Regions from separate parts of the Exiguobacterium sp. EA-TM-5 genome, predicted to be linked through region 1. Evidence: riboswitches for the same ligand, from Rfam matches in the RefSeq annotation. Region 1 holds a riboswitch; the other holds the start of a gene.

Region 1 (7,925 bases):
GTACTTTATAGACTTGAGCAAGTGTACTTTCGATGAGCGCTGTCGCACCACCGAGAAGAGCGACCATCCACATCCAGAAGACAGCACCTGGTCCGCCAAGTGTGACGGCAATCGTGACACCAGCAAGGTTACCAGTACCGATCCGTGTCGCAGCACCGATGAAGAACGACTGGAGAGAAGTGATACTTTCCCCTTTATCGTCTGTTGTTTGTTCACTTTTATCGAGCGTGACCCGGAACATCTCTTTTAAGTACGTAAACTGGATAAATTTAGTTCGGATCGTGAAGTAGATCCCGCCGCCGATCAATACGGCAACTAGCACGTACGCACCTAAAATATTGTTGGCGTAATCGACACTTCCTTGAATGACTTGCTGAATGGCGTTCATGATGGTGTATTCCTCCCAAAGAATAATAAAAAGCTATACGCTAAATTATACGAATTTTCTGACAATATGCAATAAGAAATTAAAATAAAATTTTAAAACTTAATAAGGTTAACTAAAAAACAGGAGTCTCACACAGGGAAGATATACAAAAGACTGCCGTCCCTTAAATAAGGACGACAGTCAAGTGAAGCAAGATTATCCATATTGTAACAATTGTTCGTAAAGGTCATCGAGTTTCTCTTGAATGGTCTTAGAGACCATGTCAGTCAAGCACTCACGTTTGGCTAGTTTTCGTTCAAGTCGCTCGATCTGTACTTCTAACTCATGTTGTGCCAAGCGTTTTGGTTTTTGTGGGGTTACGTGGAGTGGGGAAGACGCAGCGAACTCAGTACGCTTCTGTTGGGCATACGTATACGTACCGTGATAACGCGTCAGACCATTTTCAAGCCAAAGGATCTGCGGAAAAAGACGATTCAAGAAATAGCGATCGTGCGAGACAGCAATCAGTGTTCCAGAAAAATTCTCGAGTGCTTCTTCAAGTGTCTCTCTTGATTCAATATCCAAATGATTCGTTGGCTCATCAAGAATCAATACGTTGATCGACGAATGAACGAGGACGGCGAGTTGCAATCGCACACGTTCGCCGCCGCTCAGTGAAAAAATAGACCGGAAGACAGTCGGTCCAAAGAACAAAAACCGAGCAAGAATATGGCGGGCTTCCGCTTCCGGGATGGCAATCCGTTGCCTGAACCAGTCAATCAATCGAGCGTCCTCTTCGAAATGGGCGTGTTGAGACAAGTAACCGACATGATTTGATGGTCCACGCGTGAGTGTGCCCGCGTCCGGTGATAATTCGTCAAGTAGTAGTGATAGTAATGTCGACTTTCCGCTTCCGTTCGTTCCAACGATCGCAATTCGATCCTGGGCCATGATTTCAAACGAAATCGCATCAAAAAGTTGTCGCGTCTTGTAAGCAAAAGACAGTGCTTCAGCACGAAAGACGACTTGGCTCGTGTGATCGGTAGAAGTGAAGGAGACGTCAGCGGTTTTAGCTTCGAGTTGCGGTCGTTTAATCCGTTCGATTCGCTCGAGCGCCCGCTCCATCGATTTTGCTTTACGGAATAATTTTTCACTCGGTGGAGACGCTTCGTTCGCCCATTGTCTAAGTCGACGAATCGCTTCTTTCATCTTCTTGATTTTTTTCTGCTGCTCTTGATAAGCATGGAACTGTTCGAGCAGACGACGTTCTCTCTCGGCAACGAACGCACTGTAATTGCCCGTGTAAGATGTCAATTCACCATCCTCAAGTTCAACGATTGAGGTAACGACAGCATCTAAGAACACTCGGTCGTGAGAGACGAGTAGGACGGTTCCGGTATAATCGCGTAAAAATTGCTCGAGCCATTCAACGGCAGCTAAATCAAGATGGTTCGTGGGTTCGTCAAGAATGAGGAGACTCGGTTCCATCAGCAACATACGACCGAGACAAATCTTCGTCTGCTCACCGCCGCTTAACTGATGGAAGGGGCGAGTAAGTAAAGGACGGAGATGTAAACCGTTCACCATGCGCTCAATCTTCGAATCGAGTAGATACCCATCTTTTTGTTCGAATGCATTCGTCACGTCCGCATATCGGACGAGTAATGCCTCGAGGTCGGATGGTGCTGTTGCCATCAATTGTTCCAACTGTTGCATCCGAGAACGAATCGAGAGGATTTCGTCAAACGCTGTCCATAGGACGTCGAGTCCGGTCATCGTTTCGGCGTAAACTGGAAGTTGTTCCAGGTAGCCGATTGTCAAACCACTCTTTTGATAGATGACACCACCGTCCGGCTGGTCGAGTCGAGCAAGTAGGCGAAGTAGTGTCGTTTTGCCACTACCGTTTCGTCCGATCAAACCGACACGGTCGTGTTCGTTTAAGAAGAGGGAAACGTCTGTCAAGATCGTTTCGCCTCCAAATTGTTTTGTCAGGTGTTGAATGTCGCAAATCATCATAATCAATTGATCCTTTCGCGCGCATCAAAAAAAGGAGAGCGCAAATAGCACTCTCCTTGACGTGTGAAAGATGCGCTTTGCTGTATTTTTCGTTCATGAAGTTCTAAAAAGGGCAGACGGGTGCCTTAGAACGCCATTCCATGAAAAATCGCGCGCAACAGATATAATTGTTCCATTAACCAGTGTTTGCACGCGGCAAAGTCCATCTTTTCACCCCACCTTTCGTTTCAGATACATGTAGTTTACCATTATTTTGTTAAATGGGAAAGTCTGAATTATTTGAATACCCCAGCAATCGAGCTAAAGAAGTCACTCAGACCATCAAATAATTTAGCGAAGAATCCTTTCGTCTCCTCAGACGTTGCAAACGCATGGATGTCTTGACCGGCATTTTTCAAGCCGCTCTCAATTTGTCCCCAGTTGATGTTCGCTTGCTCCATTTGATTGAACAAGTTCGTCAATCGATCCATCTGTGCATCAGATAATTGGATGTTGTTGTTTTGAATGACTTGGACGATCAGATTTTCAATCTCGACTTTAGTTTCCGGTTTTTGATTTGCAATCTCAGCCTTGATCTCATTCATCAAGTCAGCGACTTTATCCGTTCCAACGGTCTTCCCGACGTCAGATGTGACCGATAATTCTTGCTGTGCTAAATCCTTGCGTTCGTCACTCAGCTTGATTCCAGTCTCAGCAGAAGTTTGATCATAGGCTTTCATGATTCCTGTCAGGGCCGATGTCCCGGTCACCTTGTAGGGAGAAGTGATCGTGATGTCGGCATCTTTGACACCTGCTGTGACGAGAGCGTTGAGATACATATCCTTCGTCACCCACGTGATGTTCTCCGTCGAGACGGAAAGTCCATCGCCTTTTTCCGTCAGTTCAATCTTAGCCGACGAATACATGTTGCCACCTTTTTGCGACTGTGGAATGTTTTTCCCGAGGTATTTTTCTTCGTCGGCAGAGGTTGCGATAATCGGCGTGATGCCCTCCGGTGCATTGAGACGTGAAAGGACCCAAGCCTTATCTTTTGCGCCGAGCGACTCCCCGAGTGTGACGATCGTCTTATCGACGACTTGTTCGGCGGATGCGGCTGTCGGGAGTAATAAAGCAGAAGCGATGATGGCTGACGCCATGATTTTTGTTGGTGTATGCATGATGAAATCCTCCAATGTATAAGTAAGAGTATTGAATATAGTATCAGGTACTAAAATTAGTGTACGGGAACAAGATCCATTCGGAATCGGTCTGTAGAAGGAGACGGTATCCGCCTTCTGACACTCCATAGTATAGCGAAAAGAGGACAACTTGACTTCCATTTTCAGCATGCTATAGTGGATGGGAATCGAATAATGACCACTAGGGGAGTCGGTAGGCTGACTGAGACGAACGAAGACGTTCGGACCCTTTGAACCTGATTAAGTTCGTACTTACGGAGGGAAGTGGCGTCAAGTCTTGTTCTTCTTGCGCCATGCCCGTGTGTTTCGGGGTGGTGTTTTTTCGTTTCATAAAAAACGAGGAGGATGAGATCATGACATTCACACAAGAAATCAAACAAGCAGCACAAGCGTATTGGGAGAGTAGTTTTACGCACCCGTTCGTGCAAGGAATCGGGGAAGGGACATTACCACTCTCGAAATTTCGGCATTACGTGATGCAGGACGCTTACTACTTAAAACACTTTGCGAAGATTCAAGCGAAGGCAGCGTCAAAAGCAGACGACTTTGCGACAATCGCAACGCTTGCCGAGCATGCGACTTCGACATATGGGGCAGAACTGAGTCTACATCAATCGTTTTTTGAACCGCTTGGTATTACAAAAGCAGACCTTGAAGCATTCGAACCAGCACCAACAGCATATGCCTATGTGTCGCATATGCATCATGCGAGCGAGGGGACACTCGGTGAGACAATTGCTGCCATCTTGCCATGTTACTGGTTGTATTATGAAGTCGGTCAACAATTACTGACATGTACGCCAGAAGAAAAAATCTATCAGCAATGGATCGACACGTATAGTTCGGAGTGGTTCGAAAAGGTCGTCTTTGAACAGATTGCACGGCTCGATGCTTTGGCTGAACAAGCCAGTCCTACAGAACGCGAACGGATGAAACGTCATTTCGTGACGAGCTGTTATTATGAGTTGCTGTTTTGGCATATGGGATGGACAGAAGAAACATTCACGTCGGTGTACGAGACGATTCCGGCGCGAACAGTATCTTCCTAAACGGTTAGATGGTAGAATTAGGTATATCATTTAGCGGAAGTAGGGATAGGAATGGAAATCATCGTGATCGTACTTGCGATCAGCGCCGCGTATGCCGTGCAACGCATGCTGGGTAAAGTTAAAGTAAGATTTGTAGGACTCATCATTCCAGCGTTGATCGTATTATCTGGTATATCCGCATCGACTCGAAACTTCAAGGTAGCATATAGCATGGGGAGCTACATTTCTGCTGTTCTTGTCATTGTCGTCTATGCATTACTGACCTATTGGTTATACCGCGTCTACTATCGTGCGAAAGAAGAAGCGGTATATCCGTATCAATCGTTAAAAGACCGAGGCATCCTTTAAAGGAGTCTCGGTCTTTTGTGTATCATATTCTCATTTTTTCCAGTTTTTAAAGCCGTCACCGAATTCGAGATGCAGTTGATCGGTAAAGGCACCGTTCTTAAAGACCGGTACATCGACTGGTAAGGTGCCTTGCGGCTTAAACGTTCCGAAAATCGCACGGATACCAGCAGGCAGGTTAGGTCCTGCAGATTTCAGATTACCAGCTTCGGAGTCTGGTCCGTTCGGATCCCCTTTGAAGCCATAGACGAGGACGTGCGCCGGTGCGTCCGGTTGAACGGCGACATCGTATGGATTACGGAGGCTAAGTAAGACGGAGGGGGTGTCTGTTTGGTTCGCATAGCGGAAGATTGAAGCCGGAATCGCTTGTTCTGGTGCGGTTGATAGCAGTTTAGCACTCGTATTGACGTTTGAGCCGACAATGATATAGTCCGCTGCATCGAGTTGCGCCCGTAGTGTCGGGTTTTGGTCAAGTGGAAGCGTAGTAGCCGAATAATTAGCTGTCGTCACGTGCCAGTTCCGATTCTTCGGTAGTGAAGCGATCGTCTTTTTCATGCTGTCCGTTTGATCCGCCGCAGGAGCGATCACCAGTACGTTTGCATTCTTTTTCGGTTTGAATGGTAACGTCCGTTGATCATTTTTCACGAGTGTGACGGATGCTTCTGTCATCGCGCGTTCTTTTGCTTTATGGTCGGGACTACCGACGATTTGTTTTGCTTGCGCGAGTTTATCGGCTAACGATGTCGTATCCGTCGTACCGTTCCAGATTCCGCGTTCTGCTTTCAGCGTTAGGATCCGCTCGACTGATTGATTGATTCGTTTCTCTGATAGACGACCATTTTTGACTGCCTCAATCACGTCTTTGAAAATCCGGTCGAGTTTTGTGACATCCTGCTCGGAACGGAGGATCGTCGGCATGAGCGCAATGTCGACACCAGCTTCAAACGTCTTCAGAACGGCTTCTGATTCCGTAAAGTTATCAGCGATCGCCTGCATGTTCAGCGCGTCCGTGATGACGATGCCATCGTAGCCAAGTTTTTTACGAAGTACACCCGTGATGACGTCATCCGATAACGTCGCAGGTAAAGGGAAGGTACCGTTTTTCGAGGTGACGACTTCAGATTCGATTTGTGGCATTCCGATGTGTCCGGTCATAATCATATCGATGTCTTCAGCGATCGCTCGCTTGAAGGGAACGAGTTCGACTTGTTCTAGCTCTTGAAGGGAGCGATCAACGATCGGTAAGCCATAGTGGGAATCAGTCGCCGTATCGCCGTGACCCGGGAAGTGTTTGGCAGTCGCTGCGACGCCTTCAGACTGAATTCCCTTCATTAAAGCGGAACCGAGTGTGCCGACGAGTGCGGGGTCACTTGAGAACGAACGGACACCAATGACCGGATTTGAAGGGTTGCTGTTGACGTCAAGATCTGGACCGAAGTTGACATTGATGCCAAGCGCATGCAGTTCGGAACCGATGATATGACCCGCATCATTGGCATATGTGCTACTGCGGGTCGCACCTAACGCCATGTTGCCAGGTAAGTTCGTCCCTGTCCCCAGCCGAGTAACGATTCCACCTTCTTGGTCGATCGTGACGAAGAGCGGAATATCATTGCTAACGTCCTGCTTGACGACTTCTTGCAGATCGTGGACGAGTTTCGTCGTCTGTTCAGTTTCACTAACATTTTCAGCAAACAAGATGACGCCGCCTAAATCATAGCGGTCAATGATGTTTGCGACTTCTGGGGCAAGGGATGTATGATTGCTTCCATTCCACTGCCGGAAGTCCGGCATGATCATCTGTCCGATTTTTTGTTCGAGCGTCATCGCGTCAATCTTTTGACTGATCCGCTCTGTTGATGATTCTGTTGCTGCCATGACAGGCAAACTACTTGAGACAAGTGCTGCTGCAAGTCCGGCTGTTAACGTGAACTGACCGATTTTTTTCATGGTGTACGTCCTCCTCTAAGCAAATCACGACTGGAATTCTTTTCAATACGGACAGTATAGCAAGTGGATTATTTTAAAACAATATTTTATTTGTAAACGATTTCATATTGAAATAAATTTCTAATGATTTTTTAGTTATATCGAGTTGAACAAAAAAAGTGACTCCCCTGAAGAGGAATCACTTTCAAGTCATTCGATTGATCAGCTATAGCGCTCTACGATGTTTGTCAGCTGGCGTTCGACAAACGACTGATCCTGCAGTTCATTATTCGACAGGCGGAGTTTAATCATCGACTCATCCGCTCCAGCCATTTCACTGAACAATGAACCGAGACTGTGCGCACGACGGTCAACTTGGACGATTAAATCAATCCCTGAGCTGTCTTGAAGCATGATGATCTCGATCTCATCGAGTTTATGGGCATAGTGTGTATTGCGTGCTGAATATTCAAGTTCCTGAGCAATCGGTAAATCTTTGCGGAACCGTCCAGGTAATTTTTCCGTGTCGGCTTTCTTCAATCGGAAGCCAAGTGACTCCATCGCATTTAAGACCGTCGTTTGGTAACGGTTCGCTTCGACGATGACAGCGTCGCGGTCTGACGGATCAACGGCTTGTGCGATGTCGAGACCTGTCTCGATCCACGATTTCGATTGGCTGACGGAGAGTGGCGTATTCAGCGGAACACGTAATGTAAAAGGAATTTCGCGTTCGACACCAGCTTCGATCGTGAATTTCGCTTCGTTAAGGGCAAATCGATCAAGCGTAAACGTCGTAAATGTTGTACTATCATTTACTTCTTGTTTGTACTGCGTGTTAAATTCAAGGTAAATCCGGTCAATCTCTTGATCGACGTTTCCGCCTTTGATGTGGACGACGCCGTTAATTTGACCACCTGGTTCGCACCGGTCGTCCGTTAAGCGTGTATCGACCGTTGCAGCACCGATTCCGATTTGTGAGAGAATTTTTTTAAACATGATGAATTCCTCCTTTTGATTACGTACGAATGATGAAGCGTGTAC
Region 2 (7,925 bases), 1.0 Mb from region 1:
AACGGGACGACCGGGTGAAATCATCGCATTAGAAGCTGATGGTCCAGTCATCGCAACGGGTTCCGAGACAGCGTTGAAGTTGATTGATTTACAGCCGTCAGGAAAAAAACGAATGGATGGTGCCACGTTCATGCGGGGGATCGGTCAATCGCTTGAACTCGGACAACAAGTAGGTGAGAACGCATGAATGTACGCGACGCAGCAGTAACGACACTAATGAAAATCGGACAAGGTGGCGCTTTCTCAACAATTACGGTCCACCAAATGCTTGAAAAACGTGCCATCTCGGCGTCGGATGTCGGCTTGTTCACGGAACTCGTCTACGGGACGCTCAGTCGTGAATTGACGCTTGATTATATTTTAGAACCATATTTAGCGAAACAGAAAAAACTCGATCCATTCATGCGTCCGTTGTTACGAATGAGTGTCTATCAGTTGTTTTATCTTGACCGTGTCCCGGATCATGCCGTCATTCATGAAGCTGTTGAAATTGCCAAAAAACGTGGGAAAGTCCATGTCTCAAAAGTCGTCAATGGGGTCCTTCGGAACGTACTACGTGCAGGTATGCCTGATTTCAACGAGATTGAGCCGGTTGCAAAACGGATCAGTATTGAAACGAGTCATCCGCAATGGCTCGTCGAGCGTTGGATCGAACTGTTCGGTCCGGATGAAACGCTACGCATCTGTCAGTTGAATAATACGCCTGCACCGGTCACGGTTCGCATCAATCGGACGAAAACGACTCCGGAAGAAGCAATCGCGCTTCTGCTTGACCAAGGTGTGACGGCAAAACCATCTGCTGTTGCGCCAGACGGTCTCGAAATCGAACGTGGAAGTGTTCAAAAAACCGATTTGATTGAACGGGGATATCTTTCCTTGCAGGATGAGAGTTCAATGCTCGTCGCGCGTGCGCTCGGAGCAAAAACGTCTGATTATGTTCTCGATAGTTGTGCAGCACCTGGTGGGAAGGCAATGCATATTGCTGAAGGCTTGACGACAGGAACATTACAAGCACTTGATCTTCATCCACATAAAATTAAATTGATTGATCAGCAGGCGATGCGATTAGGTCTGACGACTGTCAAAGCAGAAGCGTTAGATGCACGCAAAGCAGGGGAACGCTTCGAAGCAGAATCGTTTGATCGGATTCTTGTCGATGCGCCTTGTTCAGGACTTGGTGTCATTCGGAGAAAGCCGGACATCAAATGGACGAAGCGTCCAGAACAACTTGAACAACTCCCGAAGATTCAACGAGATATTTTGACGTCTGTCTTACCACTCGTCAAAAAGGGTGGAACATTCGTCTATTCGACGTGTACGATAGATCCAGTGGAAAATGAAGAACAGACGGCATTCATCCTCAGTCAGGGATTTGACTTCGATGCGTCCTTTGCTACACGGATGCCAGAATCCGTCCGTCATTTAATTGGGGATCGTGCAGAACTCAAGCTGTTACCGACGACAGTCGGAACAGATGGTTTCTACATCGCGGCCTTTAAAAAACGAGAAGATTGATACGAACGGAGGACTGTCATGGAGTTAGCTCATCTGTCGACTACTGGAAAAGTCAGGACAAAAAACGAAGATACAGTGTTACTCGTCGGGGATATAGAGCGTGGACTTGCCGTTGTTGCAGATGGTATGGGTGGTCACGCTGCTGGTGATATTGCGAGTGCCATCGTTCGCGAGGTGTTCGAGACATCTTTTTCGCGTATGCCCGACCGTCCTATGGAACTATCAGAATGGATTGAACAACGCGTAGCTGAGGCGAATGATCGCATTCTTCAGTTTTCAAAAGACGAGCAGCTCGCAATCGTCGGAACGACCATTGCCTGTGTATGCTGGGTCGAGGAGTTGCTTGTCATTGGTCATGTCGGTGATAGTAGAGTGTATGCTCTTGAAGGAACGACGTTGAAGCAATTGACGGATGATCATTCATACGTCAATATGTTACGGCAAATGGGAGAACTTTCTGATGAGGAAGTCGAAAACCATCCACGCAAGAATGTCATCACACGATCGGTTGGCTCGAACGAAACGGTTGAAGTTGACATCCAAGTTAGAGATGCTCCAGATTATGATCTCGTCCTCGTCTGTAGTGACGGATTAACCGATGAAGTACCGGACGATGTTATCGAGCAAATCATCTTACAAGATGAACCGCTTGAAGAAATTGTCGGACGATTGGTGAAAGAAGCGAATGCTCGAGGAGGCGCAGATAATATTACGATTGCCGCCATCCGGTTCAAAGAAAGAAAGAGGGTCTGAATATGCGATACGGAGATCGATTAAATGACCGCTACCGCATAGAACGGCTAGTTGGAAGTGGCGGGATGGCAAATGTCTATCAAGCCTATGATGAGATTTTAAAGCGTCATGTTGCCATTAAGATTTTACGGACTGAATTCTCGCATGACGAACAGTTCATCCGTCGATTCGAACGTGAAGCACATGCTGCTACCAGCTTGAATCATCCAAACATCGTTGCCGTCTATGATGTAGGCGAAGAAGATGCCATCTATTACATCGTCATGGAGTATATCGATGGTATGACATTAAAGACATTTTGTGAAAATCAAGCATTACCTGTGCCACAAGCAGTCGATATCATCGCTCAAATTTGTGATGCGATCGATCACGCTCATGCACACCGGATCATCCATCGCGATATTAAACCGCAAAACATGTTGATCCGAGAAGACGGTACCGTCAAAGTAACGGATTTTGGAATCGCCGTAGCGATGTCGAATGCGACGCTGACGCATACGATGTCTGTCCTTGGGTCCGTTCACTATTTTTCACCAGAACAAGCTAAAGGTAAATTTGCGGATGAGAAATCAGATATCTATTCCCTCGGTGCTGTCTTATACGAACTTGTCACAGGGCAAGTACCGTTTGAAGGAGACTCACCGGTCGCGATTGCGCTGAAGCACCTCCAAGATACGCCGCGCCGTCCATCTGTCTTGAATCCAAGAGTGCCGCAAGCACTTGAAAACTGTATCATGCAGGCGCTCTCAAAAGCACCTCATGATCGACAACAGTCCGTTGCAGCTTTTAAAACAGATATGGTAACGGCATTGTCTGATGAACGAGCAAATGAAGGCATCCGTGGTGCAGAAGAGGATGAGATGGAAAAGACGATGGTCTTGGCACCAGTACAAGCGCCAGAAGAGTCAAAATCGGAACCGGAATCACCTTCTGTCACTACAGTTCAACCGAAATCATCGGAGAAGAAAAAGAAAAAACGCTGGTGGATCGTTCTCTTATTGCTTTTGTTACTTGGTGGAGCAGCTACGACGTTTGCGATGTGGCCAGATCCAAGCGTCACCGTACCATCTGTCGTCAAAATGGATGGAGACGAAGCGGAAACGAAGTTAGAGAAACTCGGGTTCGTCGTTGAAACGACAGAACGAAGTAGCGATACGGTCGATGAGGGTGACGTCATCAGTCAGACACCTCGTGAAAAAGCACAGGTGAAAAAAGGGTCGACAGTTAATTTAGTCGTCTCTACGGGAAGTGAGCCAGTCGAAGTGCCAGATGTAACAGATGAGGCTGAAAAAGAAGCGATTGCAACGTTAAAAGAAGCTGGATTCGCAAAAGTCGAAGTCGAGCGAGAGAAGTCGGATGAGATAGATCGAGGAAATGTCATCCGGCAGTCAATTTCCGCTGGAACGGAAGTAATCGCTAAAGAACAAACGATTACGATTACTGTATCTGAGGGGACATCCTCTTTCGAATTGAAAGATTTGACAAACTTATCGAGTGATGAGGCAAAAGCTTACTTGGATAAAGTTGGGTTAGACGGAACGTTCGAACAAGAATTTTCGAGTGACGTGAAGCTCGATCAAGTCATTCGTCAGTTTCCGCAAGCAGGTGCCCAAGTCGAACCAAACGACTCAGTGACCGTCTTCATCTCTAAAGGGGAGGAAGAAAAAACAGTAACAGCAACGTTCCCAGAAAAAGTCGTGTACGATGCAGTATCTGAAGAGGACGAAGATACGCCGCCTAAACAAGTTATCCGCATCGAGACGGAAGATGCGAAAGGGAAACGGACTGTCATCGAGGAATCCATTGATCAAGATGAGACGTTCGACGTGCCGGTGACAATTGATCCGGGAGAAGAAGGAAAAATTACGATCTATAAAGACGATACGGTGTATCGTTCAAAAACCATCACGTACAATCAAGCAAAAGACGCACAATGAATGTGATGAAAAAGGAGTGCATAGGATGACGGAACAGCGCATCGAAGAAAAGCGAGAAGGAACGATCATACGGTTGCAGGGCGGCTTTTATGATGTTATGACGCCAGAAGGGGAAGTCCGTTCACGAGCAAGAGGAAACTTCCGGAAACGTGGTATCAGTCCGGTAGTTGGAGACGAAGTCGTCCTTCATATCGAGAGTGAGACCGGGTATATTCTTGAAGTGAAGGAGCGTGACAATTTTTTAGTACGTCCTCCTGTCGCGAATATCGATCAAGCATTGCTTGTCGTCTCAGCAGCAGAACCTGACTTTTCAGCCCATCTGCTTGATCGGTTTCTCGTATTGATCGAAGCGAAGGAAATTCAACCCGTCATCTTGTTAACGAAGATGGATCTGCTCGATGATGTCAAGGGACCGGCTGTCCGAGACGCGATTGTTGCTTATCGGAAGATTGGCTATACGGTCATCGAGACATCGAGTGAGACGTTGACAGGTGTCGAGCAAGTCAGACCATTACTTGCAGGCAAAACAAGTGTTCTTGCCGGACAATCAGGTGTCGGAAAAAGCTCGCTGTTGAACGCACTCGAACCATCTCTTGATCTAGAAACGAGTGCCATCTCGAAATCACTCGGACGTGGGCGTCATACAACCCGTCACGTTACGTTGATGCCGCTTGCGGAAGGATTGATTGCCGATACGCCAGGGTTCTCGAATTTAGACTTTCCTTATGAAATGGAAATAGAGGATGTGCGATGGAGTTTTCCTGAATTCGTGGCTGTGCAAGACGATTGTAAATACCGGGGGTGTTTGCATTTGAATGAACCCGGTTGTGCCGTCAAGGAGGCGGTCGAGGCACAAGAAATCATGTCCTCCCGCTATGAAAATTATGGTATGTTTATAGACGAAATCAAGAATCGAGCCCGGAGGTATTGAAGATGATTAAAATTGCACCATCGATCTTATCAGCAGATTTTGCGAATCTCGAGCGTGATGTCAAAGCGGTTGAGGCGGCAGGAGCAGACTACATTCATTTCGACGTCATGGATGGTCAGTTCGTCCCGAACATCTCATTCGGTTTACCTGTGTTAAGCAGCCTACGTCAAAAGACAGATATGGTTCTTGATGTCCATTTGATGATTGATCAACCCGAACGATTCGTCGAAGATTTCGTCAAGGCAGGAGCCGACATCGTGACGTTCCATGTCGAAGCGACGAATCATGTCCATCGTGTCTTGCAACAAATCAAAGCGGCAGGTGCGAAGGCGGGGGTCGTCTTGAATCCACATACATCACTATCGACGATTGAACACATTCTTCAGGATGTCGATATGGTCTTGTTGATGACAGTCAATCCAGGTTTTGGTGGTCAGGCGTTCATCGAGAGTGTCATGCCGAAGCTCGCAACACTTGCACAAATGAAGGCAGATCGTGGTCTTACATTTGAAATCGAGATTGATGGTGGGGTCAATCCGGAAACGGCAAAGTTATGCATCGATAATGGTGCCAACGTCCTTGTCGCAGGATCAGCGATCTACAATGCATCGGATTATGCGGAAGCAATCACTAGCATTCGTCAAGGGGCTGCCGTATAATAAGAACGAGAAAACGAAATATGATGACCGCAAGGGGTGTCGCTTGAAAAGCGGCTGAGAGGAGTCTTTTGACTTTAACCCTTCGAACCTGTTCCGTTCAAACGGACGTAGGGATGTGGCGCACGCAGGCAGTACGGCGTTCGTCGTACTGCCTTTTTGCGTCCCGTTTTATTCCATGAAGGAGGAAATTATCATGAAACGGTTACAAATGATGATGGAAATTGCCATCTTCGCCAGTCTCGGAGTCGTCTTTGATTTATTGATTCCATTCAAAATGCCACAAGGGGGCTCAATCAGCTTAGCGATGCTTCCCATCTTCGTCATGGCGTTTCGCCATGGTGTCGTCGGAGGTGTCGTCACTGGAGCACTTGTCGGTACGATTCAATTGATGTTCGCCCCACAAGTTTTGACGGTCGTTCAACCACTACTCGATTATACGATTGCATATGGAGTCGTCGGATTAAGTGGGCTGTTTGCACGTCAAGTTAGACAAGCCGCGCGTAACGGACAGAAGAAACGCTTGATGACGTTTGTCCTACTTGCGACGCTTTTAGGAGCGGGACTTCGTTATATCTGTCATGTCATCAGCGGAATCGTCTTTTTTGCCGAGTATGCTGAGGGTCCAGTCATACCATATTCGTTGATTTATAATGCGACATACATGGTTCCGTCTTACGTTCTTTGTGGTGTCGTCGCAGGTCTTCTCTTCACGACTGCACCACGCTTACTTCGCTATTCAGCACGAGGTGTTTAATATGCGGGCGATTCTTGTCTGTGCGGGTCCGCAAGAAGAGGTACCTGACTTACGGACGTTTTGCCAGCCCGGTGATTTCATCGTTGGTGTTGATGGTGGTGTTCAAACGATTGAATCGTTTGGGTTGACATGCGATATGATGATTGGTGATTTTGATTCACTTGGCTATGTACCTGAAGATGCAATCGTCCATCCGGCAGAGAAAGATGAAACGGATCTCGAACTTTCCCTCCGTACCGTATCAGAGATGAAACGGGGTGAGGAGATCATCATCATTGGAGCGACAGGCGGACGACTCGACATGACCGTTCAAAATGTCTATTTGTTAAAACAATATCCTAAGGCACGACTCGTCACGAAACGAGAAGAGGTACGGTATTTGGCAGTGGGGACATATGCAGTTAAGGCAGGAAGCTATCATTATCTCTCATTCATTCCACTTGTGGCGTCGATCCTAAGCTTATCTGGAGTCAAATACCCACTCGATGCGCATTCGGTTCCTGTTGGAGGCTCATTGACCGTCAGCAATGAATGGAGTGCGTCAGAAGCGAAAGTAGAGCTCCATCAAGGAGAACTACTGATGATGCGAACACTTAAGGAATAGAACAAGCATATGAAAAGAGGCCGTGGATGATCCGCGGCCTCTTTTCATATCGTTATTCTTCGAGTTGAGAGGGAGCGACACGGATGTCGCTTTGTGCTGCTAGATGTTTTCCTTTGACGAAGAGATGATAGCTTCCCCACATGACGAGGAAGAATGGAACACCGATGTATAGGGCGATCCGTTGATCCGCTTGAAACGCAAGACTAACGAGGACGACGACGTTTAACGTCAATGAAATCAGCGGTAACACCGGATAAAGCGGTGTCTTGAATTTCAATTCGGATAGATCATGTCCGTTTCGTAAGAACTGCCGACGAAATGCGAGCTGAGACGCAGAGATGGAAATCCAACCGACCTGAGCACCGAGACCGGCTAAGGACAAGAGCCAGATAAAGACGGTATCCTCTGCGAAAAATGCTGTCAGTAGCGAAAGCATCGCAAACATCATTGTAAAGAGTAAGGCACGCATAGGTACACCACGTGCATTCACGTAAGATAATTTTTTTGAAATCATTCCTTCCTGCGACATTGCCCATAACATTCGCGTTGCAGCGTAAAGTCCTGAGTTTCCAACAGATAATAGTGCTGTCAAAACGACGATATTCATCAAATCAGCAGCATACGGGATACCAATCGCATCAAAGACCATGATGAACGGGCTACTGACTCCTCCAGCTGTCTCATATGGAATTAAGGCACCAACGATTGTAATTGATAAGACAAAGAAAATGAACGTACGCCAGACTGTATTCCGAATCGCTTTTGGAATCGA

Evidence for each region. A riboswitch is a leader RNA that binds a small molecule or an ion and turns the genes downstream of it on or off. The one in region 1 is predicted to bind thiamine pyrophosphate.
Region 2: another riboswitch for thiamine pyrophosphate. It lies ahead of thiT (energy-coupled thiamine transporter ThiT); the one in region 1 lies ahead of tenA (thiaminase II).

What each region holds. Positions count from the first base shown of each region.
Region 1 covers NZ_CM132670.1:2,605,797-2,613,721, reverse strand. Annotated here, with positions in the region: gene ACV3PA_RS13795 (alanine/glycine:cation symporter family protein) at 1-388, opposite strand, end outside; gene abc-f (ribosomal protection-like ABC-F family protein) at 584-2,383, opposite strand; gene ACV3PA_RS13785 (DUF1002 domain-containing protein) at 2,659-3,540, opposite strand; TPP riboswitch at 3,735-3,841, shown strand; gene tenA (thiaminase II) at 3,915-4,610, shown strand; gene ACV3PA_RS13775 (hypothetical protein) at 4,662-4,958, shown strand; gene ACV3PA_RS13770 (glycoside hydrolase family 3 protein) at 4,989-6,905, opposite strand; gene ACV3PA_RS13765 (sporulation protein) at 7,107-7,880, opposite strand.
Region 2 covers NZ_CM132670.1:1,603,795-1,611,719, forward strand. Annotated here, with positions in the region: gene fmt (methionyl-tRNA formyltransferase) at 1-187, shown strand, start outside; gene rsmB (16S rRNA (cytosine(967)-C(5))-methyltransferase RsmB) at 184-1,515, shown strand; gene ACV3PA_RS08205 (Stp1/IreP family PP2C-type Ser/Thr phosphatase) at 1,534-2,268, shown strand; gene pknB (Stk1 family PASTA domain-containing Ser/Thr kinase) at 2,271-4,205, shown strand; gene rsgA (ribosome small subunit-dependent GTPase A) at 4,231-5,136, shown strand; gene rpe (ribulose-phosphate 3-epimerase) at 5,139-5,795, shown strand; TPP riboswitch at 5,818-5,926, shown strand; gene thiT (energy-coupled thiamine transporter ThiT) at 5,989-6,549, shown strand; gene ACV3PA_RS08230 (thiamine diphosphokinase) at 6,551-7,153, shown strand; gene ACV3PA_RS08235 (amino acid permease) at 7,206-7,925, opposite strand, start outside.